4 regions of the Micromonospora sp. CPCC 206061 genome follow, and region 4 is predicted to be linked to each of the others. Evidence: riboswitches for the same ligand, from Rfam matches in the RefSeq annotation. Region 4 holds a riboswitch; each other region holds the start of a gene.
The links. Region 4 has a riboswitch for cyclic di-AMP ahead of V6V89_RS22910 (coiled-coil domain-containing protein). Riboswitches for the same ligand answer to the same signal wherever they lie in the genome.
Positions count from the first base shown of each region.

Region 1: another riboswitch for cyclic di-AMP. It lies ahead of V6V89_RS05925 (C40 family peptidase); the one in region 4 lies ahead of V6V89_RS22910 (coiled-coil domain-containing protein).
Region 2: another riboswitch for cyclic di-AMP. It lies ahead of V6V89_RS17790 (coiled-coil domain-containing protein); the one in region 4 lies ahead of V6V89_RS22910 (coiled-coil domain-containing protein).
Region 3: another riboswitch for cyclic di-AMP. It lies ahead of V6V89_RS27555 (coiled-coil domain-containing protein); the one in region 4 lies ahead of V6V89_RS22910 (coiled-coil domain-containing protein).

Region 1 covers NZ_JBAKHX010000004.1:326,501-330,613, reverse strand. The annotation lists gene V6V89_RS05935 (N-acetylmuramoyl-L-alanine amidase) at 1-287, opposite strand, end outside; gene V6V89_RS05930 (LamG-like jellyroll fold domain-containing protein) at 497-886, shown strand; cyclic di-AMP (ydaO/yuaA leader) riboswitch at 1,025-1,160, shown strand; gene V6V89_RS05925 (C40 family peptidase) at 1,173-2,144, shown strand; gene dcd (dCTP deaminase) at 2,271-2,849, opposite strand; gene V6V89_RS05915 (pyridoxamine 5'-phosphate oxidase family protein) at 2,904-3,491, shown strand; gene V6V89_RS05910 (zinc metalloprotease) at 3,433-4,113, opposite strand, start outside.
Region 2 covers NZ_JBAKHX010000023.1:25,279-29,391, reverse strand. The annotation lists gene V6V89_RS17795 (glycoside hydrolase family 65 protein) at 1-1,201, shown strand, start outside; gene V6V89_RS17790 (coiled-coil domain-containing protein) at 1,239-2,303, opposite strand; cyclic di-AMP (ydaO/yuaA leader) riboswitch at 2,307-2,443, opposite strand; gene V6V89_RS17785 (glycoside hydrolase family 10 protein) at 2,567-4,113, opposite strand, start outside.
Region 3 covers NZ_JBAKHX010000050.1:49,171-53,283, reverse strand. The annotation lists gene V6V89_RS27570 (M56 family metallopeptidase) at 1-750, opposite strand, end outside; gene V6V89_RS27565 (BlaI/MecI/CopY family transcriptional regulator) at 795-1,160, opposite strand; gene V6V89_RS27560 (class I SAM-dependent methyltransferase) at 1,214-1,861, opposite strand; cyclic di-AMP (ydaO/yuaA leader) riboswitch at 2,084-2,219, shown strand; partial or broken gene V6V89_RS27555 (coiled-coil domain-containing protein) at 2,249-3,230, shown strand; gene V6V89_RS27550 (tyrosinase family protein) at 3,450-4,113, shown strand, end outside.
Region 4 covers NZ_JBAKHX010000035.1:61,586-65,698, forward strand. The annotation lists gene V6V89_RS22905 (1-phosphofructokinase family hexose kinase) at 1-890, opposite strand, end outside; gene V6V89_RS22910 (coiled-coil domain-containing protein) at 1,107-2,105, opposite strand; cyclic di-AMP (ydaO/yuaA leader) riboswitch at 2,110-2,252, opposite strand; gene V6V89_RS22915 (cation diffusion facilitator family transporter) at 2,348-3,241, opposite strand; gene V6V89_RS22920 (SMP-30/gluconolactonase/LRE family protein) at 3,323-4,113, shown strand, end outside.

The DNA.
Region 1 (4,113 bases), on a different contig from region 4:
TCGGAGTCGTGGTGATTGCCCGGCAGCGAGGACACGTACGCCGCGTCGGTCAGGTGCATCGGGCCGAACCCGCCGCTGGTGCTAGGTGTGCCGGCGTTGGTGTCCCACCGCGACTCCAGGTAGGAGACGCCGAGCAGCACCGCCTCCGGTACCCCGTACTCGGCCGCCGCGGCGGCATACTGTTCCTGCCGGATGCTCCCTGGTGCCGCCGTGGCGGGCGACGGGCCGGTCGCCACCAGCGTCGCGGCGCCTACCATCACCGCGCCTATCACCGCGCCTACCATCATTGGGCCTACCACCATTGGGCGTACCACCACTGGGCTGACCGCGATCCGCGTTGCTAGACGGTGCATCGAACCTCCTATCGATGGCCTTGCGATCACACTGGCCCGGCCGGCCGTTGGCGTCAATAGGTTCCGTCACGTGCAGCGCAGACGTAAAAAATCTTCACCGAGTGGGATTGCCGTCGGTCTTCGCAAATCTCCACAATCGAGCGATGTCGCCCAAGATACACGTGCTACTCCTGGCCGGTGACGGCGCCAACGTGATGCAGAAGGGGTACTCGACCGGCGGCGTCACGCAGCTCAAGCTCCAGGTTGACGGGAGCGCGGGCCACCCGAGCTGCGTCGTGGCCAGCAAGGCCCAGATCTACCGGGTGATCGCCCCGGTCACCGTGGCGGACGGCCGATGGCATGTGCTCGCCTGCACCCGTACCAGCACCAATCTGTCCATTTCGGTGGATGGTGCCGCGCTCGGCCGCATACCGGTACCCGCCGACGTGTCCATTGTGAATTCCGAACCACTTCGAATCGGTGCGAAGAACTTGTCGCCTAACAACGATCAGTACGCCGGGCTGCTCGATGACGTATTTCTAGTCATTGACTGACGTCGTTTCGATATACGTTCCGCTACGGGGTCGTATACGCACCGAAGAAACACGCCGTTCCGCTTGCGCACGCCGACACGCCGCTCCTACCCTTGGGGATCGTCGAGCCGGAGGCTGGCCTTCCACCGTGGAAGACCACGGTTCGATCCGTCGAATCGGTCGTCTCCGAGCCGGGGACCCAACCGCACCTCGGGGTGAATCCGCAGTCATGCGGTAGGGCGTTCTTCCCGCCCGAACCCGTCAGCTAACCCGGCAGGCGGTTCAGGGAGAAGGAGTGCGGACTCCGGTGGCTCGTCATGCCGCACGTCGTTCCGTCGTCACCATTCTCGTCACCTGCGCCGTCGTGCTCGGCGGCGGCACCGTGGCTCGGGCCGAGCCTTCCGCCGCGGAAATCGAGAAGCAGATAGATGTCGCCTGGAACCAGCTCGAACCCGTGATCGAGCGGCACAACGCCACCCGACTCGACCTTGACAAGAAGAAGCGGCAGATCGCCGCGCTCACCAAAAAGATCGAGCCGCTACAGGTGCAGATCGACGTCGCCATGGCGCGCGTGGGCGAGTTCGCCGCCGAGCAGTACAAGGGCGGCAACCTCTCGACGATCAACGCGCTGCTGACCACCGGCTCGCCCACCACCTTCGGCGACCACCTGGTGATGCTCGACCAGTTCGCGCGGCGCTCCCAGGCCGACATCCAGGCCGTGGTCGACCTGCGCAATCAGTACTCCAAGCAGAAGGAGCCCCTCGACCAGCTCGTCGCCCAGCTCAGCACGACCGAAGCGGAGCTGGCGGCGCGGAAGAAGCAGATCGACGGCGAGATCGAGAAGCTGGAAGACATGCGCCTCAGGGCGTACGGCAGCGGTGGCACCACAGGCGCGCTCGCGCCTGTGCCCTGCCCGTACACCTACCCGGGCGGCGCCGCAGGCACGGCGGTCAAGTTCGCCTGCGCTCAGATCGGCAAGATGTACCAGTACGGTTCCGGCGGCCCCGGCACCTTCGACTGCTCCGGCCTGACCTCCGCGGCGTGGGCGAAGGCTGGCGTCTCGCTGCCGCACAACGCCGCTGCGCAGCGGCGCGCGACCGACGACGTGAGCCGAAGCAACCTACGAGCCGGCGACCTCGTCTTCTACTACAGCGACCTGCACCACGTCGGCATGTACGTCGGGGGTGGATGGATCGTGCACGCCTCCCGCACGGGTGAGCCGATCCGGATGCGCAAGCTCGACGCCGCGCCGGTACACAGCTTCGGTCGCCCTGGCTGACATCGCACCCCGTGGCCGCGCCGTCGCGTGTTCCCCCGTCACGCGACCGCCCCGGCCAGTAGAGGCGCCCTCCCATCCATCCGGGATGGGAGGGCGCCCCTCTTTCCGCTTTGCGGGGGTGGCGTACTACCGGGTCGGCCAGACCCGCCAGCTCCGCCACGACCGGCTCGGGGTCGGCCCGCGCTGCCCCTGGTAGCGCGATCCGTACACCTCGGCACCGTACGGGTGCTCCGACGGCGACGAGAGCCGGAAGATGCAGAGCTGGCCGATCTTCATGCCGGGCCAGAGTGTGATCGGCAGGTTGGCGACGTTGGATAGCTCCAGCGTCACGTGACCGGAGAAGCCCGGGTCGATGAAGCCGGCCGTCGAGTGGGTGAGCAGCCCCAGCCGGCCGAGGCTGGACTTGCCCTCCAGGCGGCCGGCGAGCTGGTCGCCCAGCGAGATGACCTCGAGCGTCGACGCGAGCACGAACTCGCCGGGGTGCAACACGAACGGCTCGCCGTCCGGCACCTCCACCTCCGAGGTGAGGTCGTCCTGCTGCACCGACGGGTCGATGTGGGTGTATAGGTGGTTGTTGAACACCCGGAAGTGGCGGTCGAGGCGCACGTCGATGCTGGACGGCTGGATCAGCGCCGGCTCGAACGGTTCGAGCGCGAGCTTGCCCGCCTTGATCTCGGAGACGAGGTCACGGTCGGAGAGCAGCATTGACACACCATAGGGGACTACCTTGATCGAACATATGTTCGATACAATGGTGGCATGGCATCCTGGTCCGAATTCGTCGCCGACGAGCCCCGCCTGGCCGACTCGATCCGCGCTCTCATGCAGCAGTACGGTCCTGGCCTGGGCTACCTGGCCACCGTCCGATCCGATGGCGGGCCACGGGTGCACCCGGTGTCCCCCGTGATCACCGACGACGGCCTGTACTGCTTCGTGATCGACTCGCCGAAGCGGCGTGACCTGGAGCGCGACGGGCGATACGCACTGCATTCGTTCCCGCCTGAAGACAGCGACGACGAGGCCTACCTGGCCGGCCGCGCCCGCGTCGTCACCGACCGGGCCAAGGTCGCCCGCCTGGCCGACCACCTGCGCGCCGCCTCGCACGTCGACTGGCGGCTGTTCGAGTTCACGGTCGACGTCGCCATGCTGGCTCGCCACGGCCGTAACGGCGCCACTCCGTTCGCCGAGCCGGTCGAGCGCCCGGCCGTCCAGGTCTGGCTCGACCCGGACGGCGTCGTGCCACCGACGCCCCGAGGCCGAGGCCGCCACCGCCGCAACGCGCCGACGGCTACGCTGCGCGATAAGCAGCCCATGCACTCGACATGCGGGTCGCCTGACCCGGTGTGAATTCGAACATGCACGAGTCCGCCGTGTAGTCCATGAAGTTGTGGATCGGATCCTCACCTGGATCGTCCACACACGTGTCCCGCCCGACGGGGCAATTCGACGCCCACGTGGCCTCCGCTGGCGTGTCGGCCACCTGGTCGCCGCCCGCGCACCCGTCCTCGAAGGTGTGGTACAGGTTCAGCCAGTGCCCGATCTCGTGGGTGGCGGTGTCGCCCTCCGCGTAGATCCCCGCGGTGCCACCCGGCAGCGACTCGGCGAGCAGCACGACACCATCGCTCGGGTGCGGGGCCGCCTGCGGATACGTCGCCCAGCCGAGCAGGCTGTCGCTCAGGTCGCCCGTGTAGATGTTGAGCGTCTCCATCCCGCCCTGTCGCAGCGCGCTCTTCATCTCGAACTCGGCGGTCGACTCATACACGATCGGGTACCACGCCGGGTTGACCACCCGATTGATCTCCATCAACTCGAACGCGAACGCCGTCTCCGCCCCACCCGTCGCCCCGGAGTACGCGTCGTTGAGCACCTGGATCTGCTGCTGGACCATCGAATCCGGCACACTGCCGCCGGCACGCGTGCTGTCGCTGGAGATCACATGCACCACGGTCGGCACCGTCACCGTCGCGAA
Region 2 (4,113 bases), on a different contig from region 4:
CCTCGCCCGCGAACGCGCCCGCACGCTCGGGCTCAAGGGCGCCGCCTTCCCCTGGCGCACCGTGCGCGGGCACGAGTGCTCCGGGTACTGGCCGGCGGGCACAGCCGGGTTCCACATCGGTGCCGACATCGCCGACGCGGTGATCCGGTACGTGACAGCCACCGGCGACTACGACTTCGAGCGCGAGGTCGGGTTGGAGATCCTGGTCGACACGGCACGGCTGTGGCGTTCGCTGGGACACCACGACCGGCACGGCATCTTCCACATCGACGGGGTCACCGGCCCAGACGAGTACACCGCCGTCGTCAACGACAACGTGTACACGAACCTGATGGCGCGGTGGAACCTGGTCGGCGCGGCGGATGCCGCGCTGCGCCACCCCGACCAGGCCCGCCGGCTGGGCGTCGACGAGGAAGAGGCCGCGTCGTGGCGCGACGCCGCCGCGGCCATGCACGTCCCGTACGACGAGGAGTTGGGCGTACACCAGCAGTGCGAGGGGTTCACCCGGCTGCAGGAGTGGGACTTCGCCGCGACCCCACCGACCGCCTACCCGCTCCTGCTCAATTACCCGTACTTCGACCTGTACCGCAAGCAGGTGCTCAAGCAGTCCGACATCGTGCTGGCCATGCACTGGCGGGGTGACGCGTTCACGCCTGAGCAGAAGGCGCGGAACTTCGCGTACTACGAGGCGCGCACGGTGCGGGACTCGTCCCTGTCCGTCTGCACCCAGGCGGTACTGGCGGCCGAGGTCGGCCACATGGAGCTCGCCCACGACTACCTGGGCGAGGCCGCGCTGATGGACCTGCACGACATCCACAACAACACCCGGGAGGGCCTGCACATGGCAGCGCTGGCCGGGGCGTGGATCGCGGTGGTCTGTGGGCTCGGCGGCATGCGCGACCACGGTGGTGCGCTGTCGTTCGCTCCACGGCTGCCGAGCCGGATCAGCAAGCTGGAGTTCTCGCTGCTGTGGCGGGGGCTGCGGGTGCGTGTCGACGTCGACCGCGACGAGGTGACGTACTCGCTGCGGGACGGCCACGACGGTGCCGAGCTGGAGCTGCTGCACCACGGCGAGGCCATCACGGTCACGTCGGACAAGCCGGTCGTCATGTCGGTGCCGCCGCTGCCTGCCGTGGGCCCGTCGCCGCGGCAGCCGTGGGGTCGCGCGCCGGCCCGCCGGACGCCCGAGAAGACGTCCTGAGAAGCGAGGGGCGGGGATCTCATCCCCGCCCCTCGAATCACAGCATCGACACGTGTATGTGGTTCGTATGGTCGCTGGACGGGTCGCCGCCGGAACCGCTGTAGTACTTCCAGCCGGTCGCCGGTGACCAGAACTGCCGGTACCAGATCACGTACATGACGCCGAGGCGGTCGGCGTTGCGCACGTAGAACGCGGCGAGGTTGTTGCCGTACGTCTTGTCGGCGCCCCTGGCGTCACCGCCGAAACTCCCGCGCTCCGAAGACCAGTCGCACGCCCGGCCCTTCGGATGCTCGTACGGACCGCCGGACCGGAAGCAGTTCACGAACCGTTCCTTGGCACCGGGGACCAGCCGTCGCGTCTCGTTGTACATGTGCAGCGTCCGGGCCGTGACGCAGCCGCTGCCGGGGTTGGTCGGGTCATTGACGTTGCATCCCTGCCCCGAGAACCCGCCATCGCTGTCGCGGGGCGCCGGCTTCGCCTTCGGCGAGGACGCGACCACAAAACCGCCGGTGGACTGTCCGCCGACCTGCTTGAGCGCGATCTCCGCTTCTTTCTTCTGCCTGGCCATGAGGCTCAGCTGCTTCTGCTGCTCGGCGAGTTCCACGTCGATTGCATCCTTGGCCCGCTTCGCCTGGTCGTGTGCCTCCTTGAGGGTGGCGATCTTCGCGTTGTCGCGCTGCGCGAGCAGGTCGAGCGTCATCGCTCGGTCCAGGAACAAGTCCGGTGAGGAGCTGTTGAGCAGCATGGAGACGACGCCGACCCGGCCGCTGCGGTACGAGGCGGACGCGATGAGCGCGACCTCGGGCTCCATCTCCTTGATCTTCGCCTCAGCCTTGGTGAGCTCGAGCTGGAGTTGGAGCTGGCGCTTCTGAGACTTGTCGACAGCCTGCTTCGCGTCGGCGTATCCCTGGCTGGCCCTGGCGATCACGTCGCGTATGAGCGGAGTGCCGCCCTCGTCGCCGGGCGCCGTAGGGGTTGGCGCGAGGCCAACTGGCGCGGCGGAAGCCGCGGAGCCGAGGCCGACCACGCTGGTGATGGCGACCACGGCAGCGATCAGTGCGACGCCCAGCGTCCAGCGCTGGCGGCGTACAGATGCCGTCATGCATGTTCCTTCCATCGGCCGCCTACCGAGTTAGCTGACGGGTTCGGGATGGAAGTGATCCCTACCGCTCGCGCGGATTCACCCCGGTGGAACTCTGGTTCCCCGGCTCGCCCATTCGGGCGATTAGGCGACGATCACCGCCGGCGCCGTGGGGGCGCCGCCGAACGGAGACCGTCGGAAAGCTTACCGGATCAACGGGCCTGCTTGACACTGCTCTGACCAGCCAAAAGTGTTACCAGGCAACGACTTTCGGTAATATCTCCTCACCCTGTCACGTCAGCTTCGCTGGAGCCGCCAAGGTTCCACAGCCGGTCGAGGGCGGCTACGCAATAGCTGTACGCACCGGGAGTGCCAACAGTTCGATCGACCCAGTTCGTGCCGCGGGTGGTCGCCACCAGGCGCGCGGTCTCACCGTCCACCTTGAACACCGCGTAACCGGCTGGCCGCGTGCCGTCGCCGGCGCGCCATGCGAGAGCGACCGCGTTGTCGCCGTCCCGGCGCGCCTCGGTGACCTGAGGCGCGACCGGACGGTTCGGGGGCATGTGGTCCATCGCCGGCACCAGGGCGGGCTGGGCGTAGTGCGCGGTGGCGTACCGGCTGACCGCGCCGAGCCGGTTGGCCCGTACCTGTTTGGCGCTGAAGTGGATGCTGCCACCGACCGGGTACTTGGTGTTGAGCGCGAGCTGGCGGTCGAGCTCGGCGGGGTCGGACCAGGCGCCCTTCTGCCCGACCCGGTAGTCGGCCTGGCCGATGTAGAGCTGCACTCTGGTGTCCTTCACCACGTCTGACCACCACGGCAGGAGCTTCGCGTAGTCGGCGATGTCGAAGCCGATGTGCCAGTAGAGCTGCGGGACGATGTAGTCCAGCCACTCTTCCTTGACCCAGAGCCGGGTGTCCGCGTAGATCGCGTCATAGCTCTGCAGGCCGCGGGTGGGGGAGCCGAGGGAGTCGGTGGTGCGGTTGCGCCAGATGCCGAACGGGCTGATGCCGAACTTCACCCACGGCTTCAGCTCCTTGATCCGCTGGTTCATCTCGGCCACGAGCTTGTTGACGTTGTCGCGCCGCCAATCGGCCTTGGTGGCGAAGCCCGCGCCGTACTGCTGGAACGCCGCGTCGTCGGGAAAGTCCTGTCCCTTGACCGGGTACGGGTAGAAGAAGTCGTCGAAGTGCACGCCGTCGACGTCGTACCGGGCCACCGCCTCCAGCATCGAGTCTTGGACGAACTTGCGCGCCTCGGGGATGCCCGGGTTGTAGTAGAGGCGGCTGCCCTTGCCGCTCTTCGGGAACGGGACAGCCCACTCCGGGTGCACCCGGAGTGGGTGGTTTGCCGGCAGGTCAGCCGGGTTGCCCGACTGGCTGGCCTTGTACGGATTGAACCAGGCGTGAAACTCCAGGTTGCGCGCGTGCGCCTCGCTGACCAGGAACTCCATCGGATCCCAGCCTGGGCCGAGCCCGTCTTGCCGCCCGGTCAGCCAGCGCGACCACGGCGCGTACGAGGACGGCCAGAAGGCGTCGCCGCTGGGGCGTACCTGGACGAAGACCGCGTTGTGGCCGTGCTGCTGCGCCAGGTCGAGCCAGCCGCGGTACTCGGACTTGACCTTCTCCTGGTCGAGGCCGGGCCGGCTCGGCCAGTCGATGTTGCTGACCGTGGCGATCCACATGCCGCGGAGCTGGCGGGGCGCGTCGAGGGGGCGCCCGGCGCAACTCGCGGCGGCCGACACCTGCTGGGCAGGCTCGGGCCGGGTCTGCCAGCGGACCAAGCCCACCGAGAGGGTCACCACGACGACCAGGGCCACGGCGAGGTGGACCT
Region 3 (4,113 bases), on a different contig from region 4:
GTCGCCACCGACCGCCGCGACGCCCGCCAGCGCCGGGCTGGGCCGGGTGGCGGCGCTGGCCGTGGCCATCGCCACCAACGCGCGCGCCAGGCTGATCCGGGCGTGCTGCTGCGTGGCCACCTCATCCGCCCGGATCTCCACCAGCCTGGTCAGTTGGGCACGGGCCACCGCAAACAGCGACATCCGGGGAAAGGCCAGATTCAATAGGCGCACCCCGTCCAGCAACAGGTCGTGCCGCCCGGCCGCGTGCGCCCGTTCGTGGGCCAGCACCGCGGCCACCTCATCAGCGCGCAGCTGGTCCAGCGCACCGCTCGTGATCACCACAAGGCGCCCCGTCCCGGCGACCAGATAGGCAGCCGGCTGCGGATTCTCCACCACCGTGGCGCCCAACTCCGGCACCGTCCGGCCCGCCACGGCAAGCATCCGCCGGTGCGCGCCCCGCCGCACCGACGCCGCCCGCGTAAGGCGCACGCCCGTGATCACAAGCCGGGCCGCCATGGCAAGACCGACGACAAACGCCGCCATCCCGGCGATGCGGCCGATCACACCGAAGTCGCCGCGAGTGGCCTGTACGCACCACCGCCACACCGCGCAGATCGGCGCGTCTGCCGCCTGCCACGGTGCTACCACCGCCACCAGTGCGCCCGCCGCTGCTGTAAACACCGCCCCGACAACGGCGTACCACGCCGCGATCCCCAGGCGCGGAGACCGGTAGACCCACCCCGCATTTGCCAGCAACCGCGGTGCCATCGCCGAGACCGCTACGGCGAAAAGCAACAGGTGCGTCCCGGCCACTACGCCGCGCCCCGTTCATGCGCCTGCAGAGCCCGGCGCAGCGCCGCGGCCTCGTCCGCGGTCATCCGCCCCACGAACCTGACCAGGGCCTCGGCAGGATCACCCGCCTCGTCCAGAGCGTCACGCAACAGCCGTGCTCCGTACTCCTCCCGCGACGCGGTCGGCTGGAACCGGTGCGCCCGGCCGGCGCGCTCCCGGCGTAGCCAGCCCTTCTTGAACAAGTTGTCCACGACCGTCAGGACGGTGTTGTACGCCAGGTCCCGCTCCGGCCGCAGGTCATCGAGCACCTCCCGCACTGTTGTCGGCTCACCGCGCACCCACAACCGGTCCATGATCGCGGCCTCCAACTCGCCGAACCCCCGCATCCCCACCTCCCACCGCAACAACTAACCAGCATAGGAGCACGCCATCCGTGCCGTCACGCCGCCTGTACCTGTGGCTTACGCGCGGCCAGGCGCTCGACGATGCCGAGCTTGAACCGGTCATGCGCCTCCACGACCAGGCCCGCCTCCTGCACGTGCCGGATCGGACGGCGCCGGAAATGCTCGCCCCCCACCGGAACACTGACGACCTCGATCAGCCGCTGCACCGCACGGGCGAGCCGCGGACCCGCTTCGACGTGGTCAGCCAACAGCAGCAGGCCACCTGAGCGCAGCACCCTGACCATCTCCTGCACCGCACGCCGATCGTCGGGTATCGCGCACAGTCCGAACGTGCAGACCACCGCGTCGAAGGCGTCGTCCGGTAGCTCGAGCGCCTGCGCGTCGCCGAGGCGCAGGTCCGCCGGCCGGCGCAGGTCTTCCGCCCGCCGGCGCGCCCGGTCCAGCATCGCCGGGCTCCACTCCACCCCGGTCAGCCGCGCGGCGGCCGGGTAGTGCGGCAGGTTGAGGCCGGTCCCGATGGCCACCTCGAGTACGTCGCCCGTTGCCCGCGAGCACACCCACTCGCGGCTGTCGCCAAACAAGCGCCGGTCGAACATGGCGATCTGCCGGTCATAGGAAGGGGCGCTCTTGTCCCAGTAGCGACGCAGCCGTTCCTGCCGACCCGCCGACCCGGTCCCGCTCATCCCCGTCACCCCCGGCACCGCCGACTCCTATCCAGCTTAGGCGAAAGGACGAGCCGGCGGCGGATCCCGGGCAACGCACTGACCTGCGGATTCTCCACCAGGGTCACGCAACGCGCCTGTCCCGTAACGCCATTTGCCCTGATGGAGGGCTGGTCGGCCCATTCGATCTTGGGTAATCTGTCCCGCGGTCAATGACCCTCGGCGCATGGTTCGACATCGCCGGTGGTTCAGCTGCCTAATCGCCCGTTTCGCGGGTGAGCCGGGGAACCAGGTAAGTGGGGTGAATCCGCCAACGGCGGTAGGGGTTGTTCCGTCCCGAACCCGTCAGCTAAACCGGTCGGCACCGACGGGAGGAACACGTATGACGGCATCCCGCGCCGCTGGCGCATGTCTGCCGTTGCGCTGCTAACGGCTGCGGCCGTGCTGGCGGCACCGGTCACCCCGGCCTTCGCCCAACCAGGTGGCGGCTCCACCACCCCGCAAGAGGATGGCGACCCGCTGCTCGGCAAAGTCCTCGACGAGGCCGGCAAGGGCTATCTGAAGGCCAAGGCCGCCCTGCAGACCTCGCAACGCAAGCAACTACAGCTGCAGGTGGAGGCCAGTCAGGCGCAGGCTCGCATTGACGAACTCGCACCCGAGGTTGGGCAGATCGCCGCACAGGCGTACCGCAACGGCCGGGTCAGCGCCGCCGGCCTTCTGCTCAACAGCGCCTCCCCCGAGGCGTTTCCTGCGACGCGCCGCAGCGCTGGACGAGCTGAACATGGTCAACGACCAGAAACTCAAAGCGCTGTCCGAAGCGCGTGATCGGCTCACCCGCGCCCAGGGCGCCCTGACCGCCGAAGTGCGTCACCAGGAAAAGCACCTCGCCGTCATGGCCAAAGAAAAGCGAGAGGCAGAGAAAGCCCTCGCCGTGGTCGGCCGCCAAAGTCTCACCGGTGGCCTGGTGGCAGCGACCTCGCCGGTCGCGAAGGCAGCACCACGCACCGCCGACGGCGACTGGCCCGACGAGTCGTGCAGCAAGGACGACCCCACCACGTCCGGCTGCATCACCCCCCGCACTCCGAACGCCTACACCGAGGCCCGCAAAGCCGGGTTCACCCGGTACGTCTACTGCTACCGGCCCGGTGGCCCCTATGAGCACCCCAAGGGCCGCGCCTGCGACTGGTCGCTGCTCAACATTGGGTTCGCACCGGCCGCCAACCAGGACCAGAAGGTGTATGGCAACAACCTCTTCCTGGTCCGCAACGCCGACCGGCTCGGCATCCTCTACGTCATCTGGTATCGGCAGGTTTGGTTCCCCGCCGTTGGTTGGAGTGCCTACACCGGCCCGAAAAGCCACACCGACCACGTCCACATGTCGATGCTGTAGGCCGAGTGAGCGAGCGACCTCATGCTGTGGCGGACATTGTTTGCCGGCGGAGGCGCAGCAGCTGGGTCCTCGTCATCCTTCCGTATGCATCACGCGTGAATGCCAGACTGATCTACTCGGCGGTCTCATACTGGTCCTGCTGGCCAACGCGACGAGGGCCAACGCGCTTAAAGATTCTCGTGCGCGCCAGACGCGATCTCGAGCGTCAAGGAGGCGGCCGTGCGGTGTCGCAAAAACGTCAAGGACCTCACGCCGACGGAGATGGCAGAGTTCATCGCGGCGATCAACGGACTCAAGGCGCGCGACAGCGTCCTGCATCCGGGTGCGCAGAGCCGGTACGACGACTACGTCGAGATCCACCGGTCGGCGATGGATGAGGCGCAAATCAGCCCTACCGGCACGGTGCTCAATCCGGGCTGGGGACACTTCGACTCGGCGTTCTTCCCCTGGCACCGCGAGCTGCTGTATCGCTTCGAGGAGGACCTGCGCAGCATCCGGCCGAACGTGACCATCCCCTACTGGGATTGGACCCGCGCTCAGTCCGCCGGCTCGGTCGGCTGGCCGTTCATCCACGCCTTCATCGGCGTGGACGGCACCGACGCCTCCGGCGATCGTGTGCTACGCCAGTCCGGCGCGGCTACGCCGTATCCCCACCCGTTCGACCCGGAGGCATGGTCGATCGTCGTCACCGATACCCCGACCGAGCCGCGCGTCTTCCGGCGCGCCTTCGCCGAACGAACCGACGCGCCAGCACTACCCCAAAACAACACGGTCGTGACAGGCACCGGAACATCTTTCCGCCAAGCCCTCACCTCGGCCGCCTATACGACGCTGCGGGCACGCTCGGAGGACCTGCACAACCTCGTCCACCGATGGGCCGGCG
Region 4 (4,113 bases):
ACCACGCCGGCAATGGCGTCCGGGCGTCCGGTGCCGAGGCCGTGCCGGGTGACGTTGAGCGCGCCCGCCGCCGCACCGGTGCGCACCGCCGTCGGCAGGTCACCGTCCTGGGCCAGTACGGCCGCCACGCCCGCGGTCATCGAGTCGCCGGCGCCGCGCGGGTCGGCGGCCTCCAGCTGCGGGATCTCGACCTCGAAGACCTCGTTCTCCAGTAGCGCCAGCGCCGGCTGGTCGGCACGGCTGATCAGCACCGACCGCGCGCCGTCGCCCTGCATCTGGTGCAGCGCCTCGACCAGGTCGGGAACGCTGTCGGTCGCGGCCCGCCCGTCGGCCACCAGCTCGTCGTGGCTGACCTTCACAAAATAGGGAGACCCTTCGAGTACCGCCGACAGGTGGTCGCCGGACAGGTCGGCGACCACCTTCACGCCGTTGCTACCCAGGTCGGCTGCCAGGCGCCGGTACACGTCGGGCGGGACGATGGCGGGGTCGGTCGGCCGGCTCAGCACCGCCACCGCCGAGCGCAGCCCCTCCGCCAGCGCGAGGTTGTAGAGCTCGTCCAGGTCGTGCCGGCCCAGTGGCGGCTCCGGGGCCTCGGCGATCTCCGTGCGGGTGCCGCCTCGGCGGTCGTGCACGTACCCGCCGCTCGTGGCCGTGCGTGTGGTCGTGTGCAGGTCGATGCCCTCGGCCGCGATGAGCGACTGCAGTACCTGGCCGGTCTCGCCCCCCAGGCTCGCGCACAGCGCCACCGGCACGCCCAGCGACGTGATCATCCGCGCCTGCCAGAGGCCCTGACCTCCCGGGTGCAGGTGTATCTCGACCGCTTCGGCGGGCTGCTCGATGGTGACCGTGAGCTGCGGTGCCGGCGCGAAGACCATGACATGACCAACCATGCCCGGAATGTTCCCCGTGGGCGCCCGCCCTAAGCCCGTCAGCGCCAGGTGTCCGCCCAGGTGCGGGCCCGCAACGGCTTTCATTCAAGGCTGGGAGTCCTACGGTGACGGCGCCGACACGCTGTGGTTCGACGACGTGGCGTTGGGTCCTCGCACATCGGGTTCTGAAAACGTCGAAGGGGGCCCCGAATCGGGGCCCCCTTCGTACGAAACGACCTACGTCACGGAGAGATGGACGTGGTCGGTGTGTTCCGCGGACGGACTGCCGCTGCCGCTGTACGACCTCCAGCCGCTGCTGGGCAACCAGATCCGGCGGAACCAGATGACGTAGAGCACACCGAGCGCGCTCGCGTTCTTGATGTAGAAGTTCGCGAGGCGGTCGCCGTAGTCCCTGTCGCCGCCCGTGGCCACCTTGCCGAAGCCGCTCGCCGCTGAGGACCAGTCACACGCCCGGCCCTTCGGGTGCTCGCCGGAACCACCGCTGCGCCAGCAGTAGACGTACCGGCTGAAGCCGGCTTCCTTCGTCTCCCTGTACGCGTGCAGCAGTCGCGGCGTGACGCAGCCGCCGGTACCCGTCGGGTCCTTGACGCTGCACCCGCCGGAGCCGCTCGGGCCCTGGCTGGCCGTCGCCGCGCCGGAGCCGCTCGGGCCGCTGGAACTGCTGCCGCCGCCGGCGTTGGCCAAGGCGTTCTCCGCCTGCTTCTTGCGGGCGGCCATGACCTGGACCTGCTTCTGCTGCTCCCTGACCTGGTTGTCGATCGCGAGCTTGGTGTGGGTGGCGTTGTTGCGCGCGTCGATGAGGTCGCGAAGCTTCTTGTCTTCGCTCTCCGCGAGCGTGTCGAGCGCGGACGCCCGGTCCATGAAGCCTTCCGGTGTGGAGGCGTTGAGCATGGCGGAGATGGGGCCGAGCCGGCCGCGCTGGTACGCCACGTTCGCAAGCTCGCCGATGACCTGAGTCTTCACAGCGAGGTCCTGCTCGAACTTCACGAGGTCGACGCGGAGCCGCTCCTGCTCCTTTTTGGACTTCGCAAGCGCGTCCTGCGCGACGATGTACCCCTTGCTCGCTGTTTCCAGTTGCTCGCGCAGTGTCGCCGTTCCACCCTCGTCGTCGGTGTTTGGCGCGGCGCCAGCGGGTTGAGCATGGATGCCGACCAGAGCGAACGTCGCGGCGACGAGCACCGCGAGCAGCCCTACCCGGCTGCGGGCATGAGCCATCAACCATCCTTCCAGTCAGCCGCCGACCGAGTTAGCTGACGGGTTCGGGACGGAAGTATCCCTACCGCTCGCGCGGATTCACCCCGGTGGAACTCGTGGTTCCCCGGCTCGCCACGCGTTGGCGCGGCGATTAGGCGGCAGTCACCACCGGCACCGGGGGGCGCCGCCGGGCGGTGACCGGAGCCGAGCGTACCGGGTTCCGGTCGATGTGCCCACCCGTTGCACGCACGGTCACAAGCCCGTCACCAGGTGGTTTGCCGGCATGCTTCGGCGGGTTCGACCTGGAGCGTGGCGTGCGCGATGTCGAAGTCGTCATGCAGCGCCTCGCGCGCTTCGACCAACACCGGTCCTACCTCCGCGGCCGGGTCGAGCGTCAGGTGCGCGGAGACGACGTCCATGCCGGAGGTGAGTGTCCACACGTGAAGGTCGTGCACGTCGCACACTCCAGGCACCGCCGCGAGCCTTGCCCGCACGGCCGCCACGTCGACGTGTGCGGGCGCGGCCTGCACGAGGATGCGGACCGCGGCACGCGCGAGCCGCCAGGTGCGGGGGAGGATGAAGACTCCGACCGCGACCGCGACGATCGGGTCGGCGTACCACCAGTCGGTGAGCGCGATGACGACGGCGGCGATGATGACGCCCACCGAGCCGAGCAGGTCGCCGAGCACCTCGAGGTAGGCGCCGCGCACGTTGATGCTCTCCTTGGCGCCCGAGCGCAGCAGCGCGAAAGCCACCACGTTGGCGATCAGACCGGCCACCGCGACGGCGAGCATCGGCCCGGCGGGCACGTCCGGCGGGTCGCCGAACCGGCGCATCGCCTCGATCAGCACGTAGAGAGCGACGCCGAAGAGCAGGACCGCGTTGGCGAGGGCGGCGAGCACTTCCAACCGGTACAGGCCGAAGGTGCGCTGCGGGTCCTTGTCGGCGCGGCGCGCGGCCGTCATCGCGGCGAGCGCCATGCCGATGCCGAGCACGTCGGTGAACATGTGCCCGGCGTCGGAGAGCAGTGCGAGCGAGCCGGTGACCAGCGCGGCGGCCCCCTCGACGAGCATGAAGACCCCGAGCAGCGCGAAGGCTGCCAGCAGGGGGCCGCGGTGCTTGGCGCCCGCCGTCCCGTGATCGTGTCCAGCTCCCACGCTCTCCAAAATATGCTGACATTGCTATGTATGCAAACATGGCACTGGGAATCACTGTCGAATCGGGGCATAGTGATGGGCGTGGATACCAACAGAGACATCACAGTGACCCGCAGAACGCTCACCACGTCGATGCTCGCGGCAGTCGCGGCGGCGGCCACCGTCTCCGTACCCACCCGCGCCAGCGCCGGCCACAAGCACCTGCCCGACCTCATCAACCTGCCCAACGCGTTCCAGCCCGAAGGGATCGCGATCGGCCAGCGGCCGTACGCGTACTTCGGCTCGCTGGCCACCGGCTCCATCTACCGCGCCAGCCTCGTCACCGGCCAGGGCCGGATCATCTCCACCGGACCGGGCACGCCGTCTGTCGGCCTGAAGATCGACCGGGCCGGGCGGCTCTTCGTCGCCGGCGGCGCGGCGGGCGACGCGCGGGTCGTCGACGCGCACACCGGCGAGGTGCTGGCCTCGTACCAGTTCGCGAGCGCGCCGGCGTTCATCAACGACGTCGTCCTCACGCCGCGCGGTGCCTTCTTCACCGACTCGCAGAACCCGTTCCTGTACCGCGTGCGGCTCGACCTGCCGAGTGGCTTCACCCCTGTGCCGCTTAGCGGCGATCTGGTCTACCAGGCCGGATTCAACGTCAACGGCATCGCCCGCACACCAGACGGCACCGCGCTGCTGGTCGTACAGTCCAACACCGGCGGCCTCTTCCGGGTCAACCCGGCCACCGGCGCGACCACGCGGGTCGACCTCGGCGGCGAAGTGCTCACCAACGGTGACGGCCTGCTGGTGCTCGGCCGCACGCTGTACGTGGTGCAGAACCGCCTCAACCGGGTCGCCGTGTTCCGGCTCGACCGGGCGGGCACCAGAGG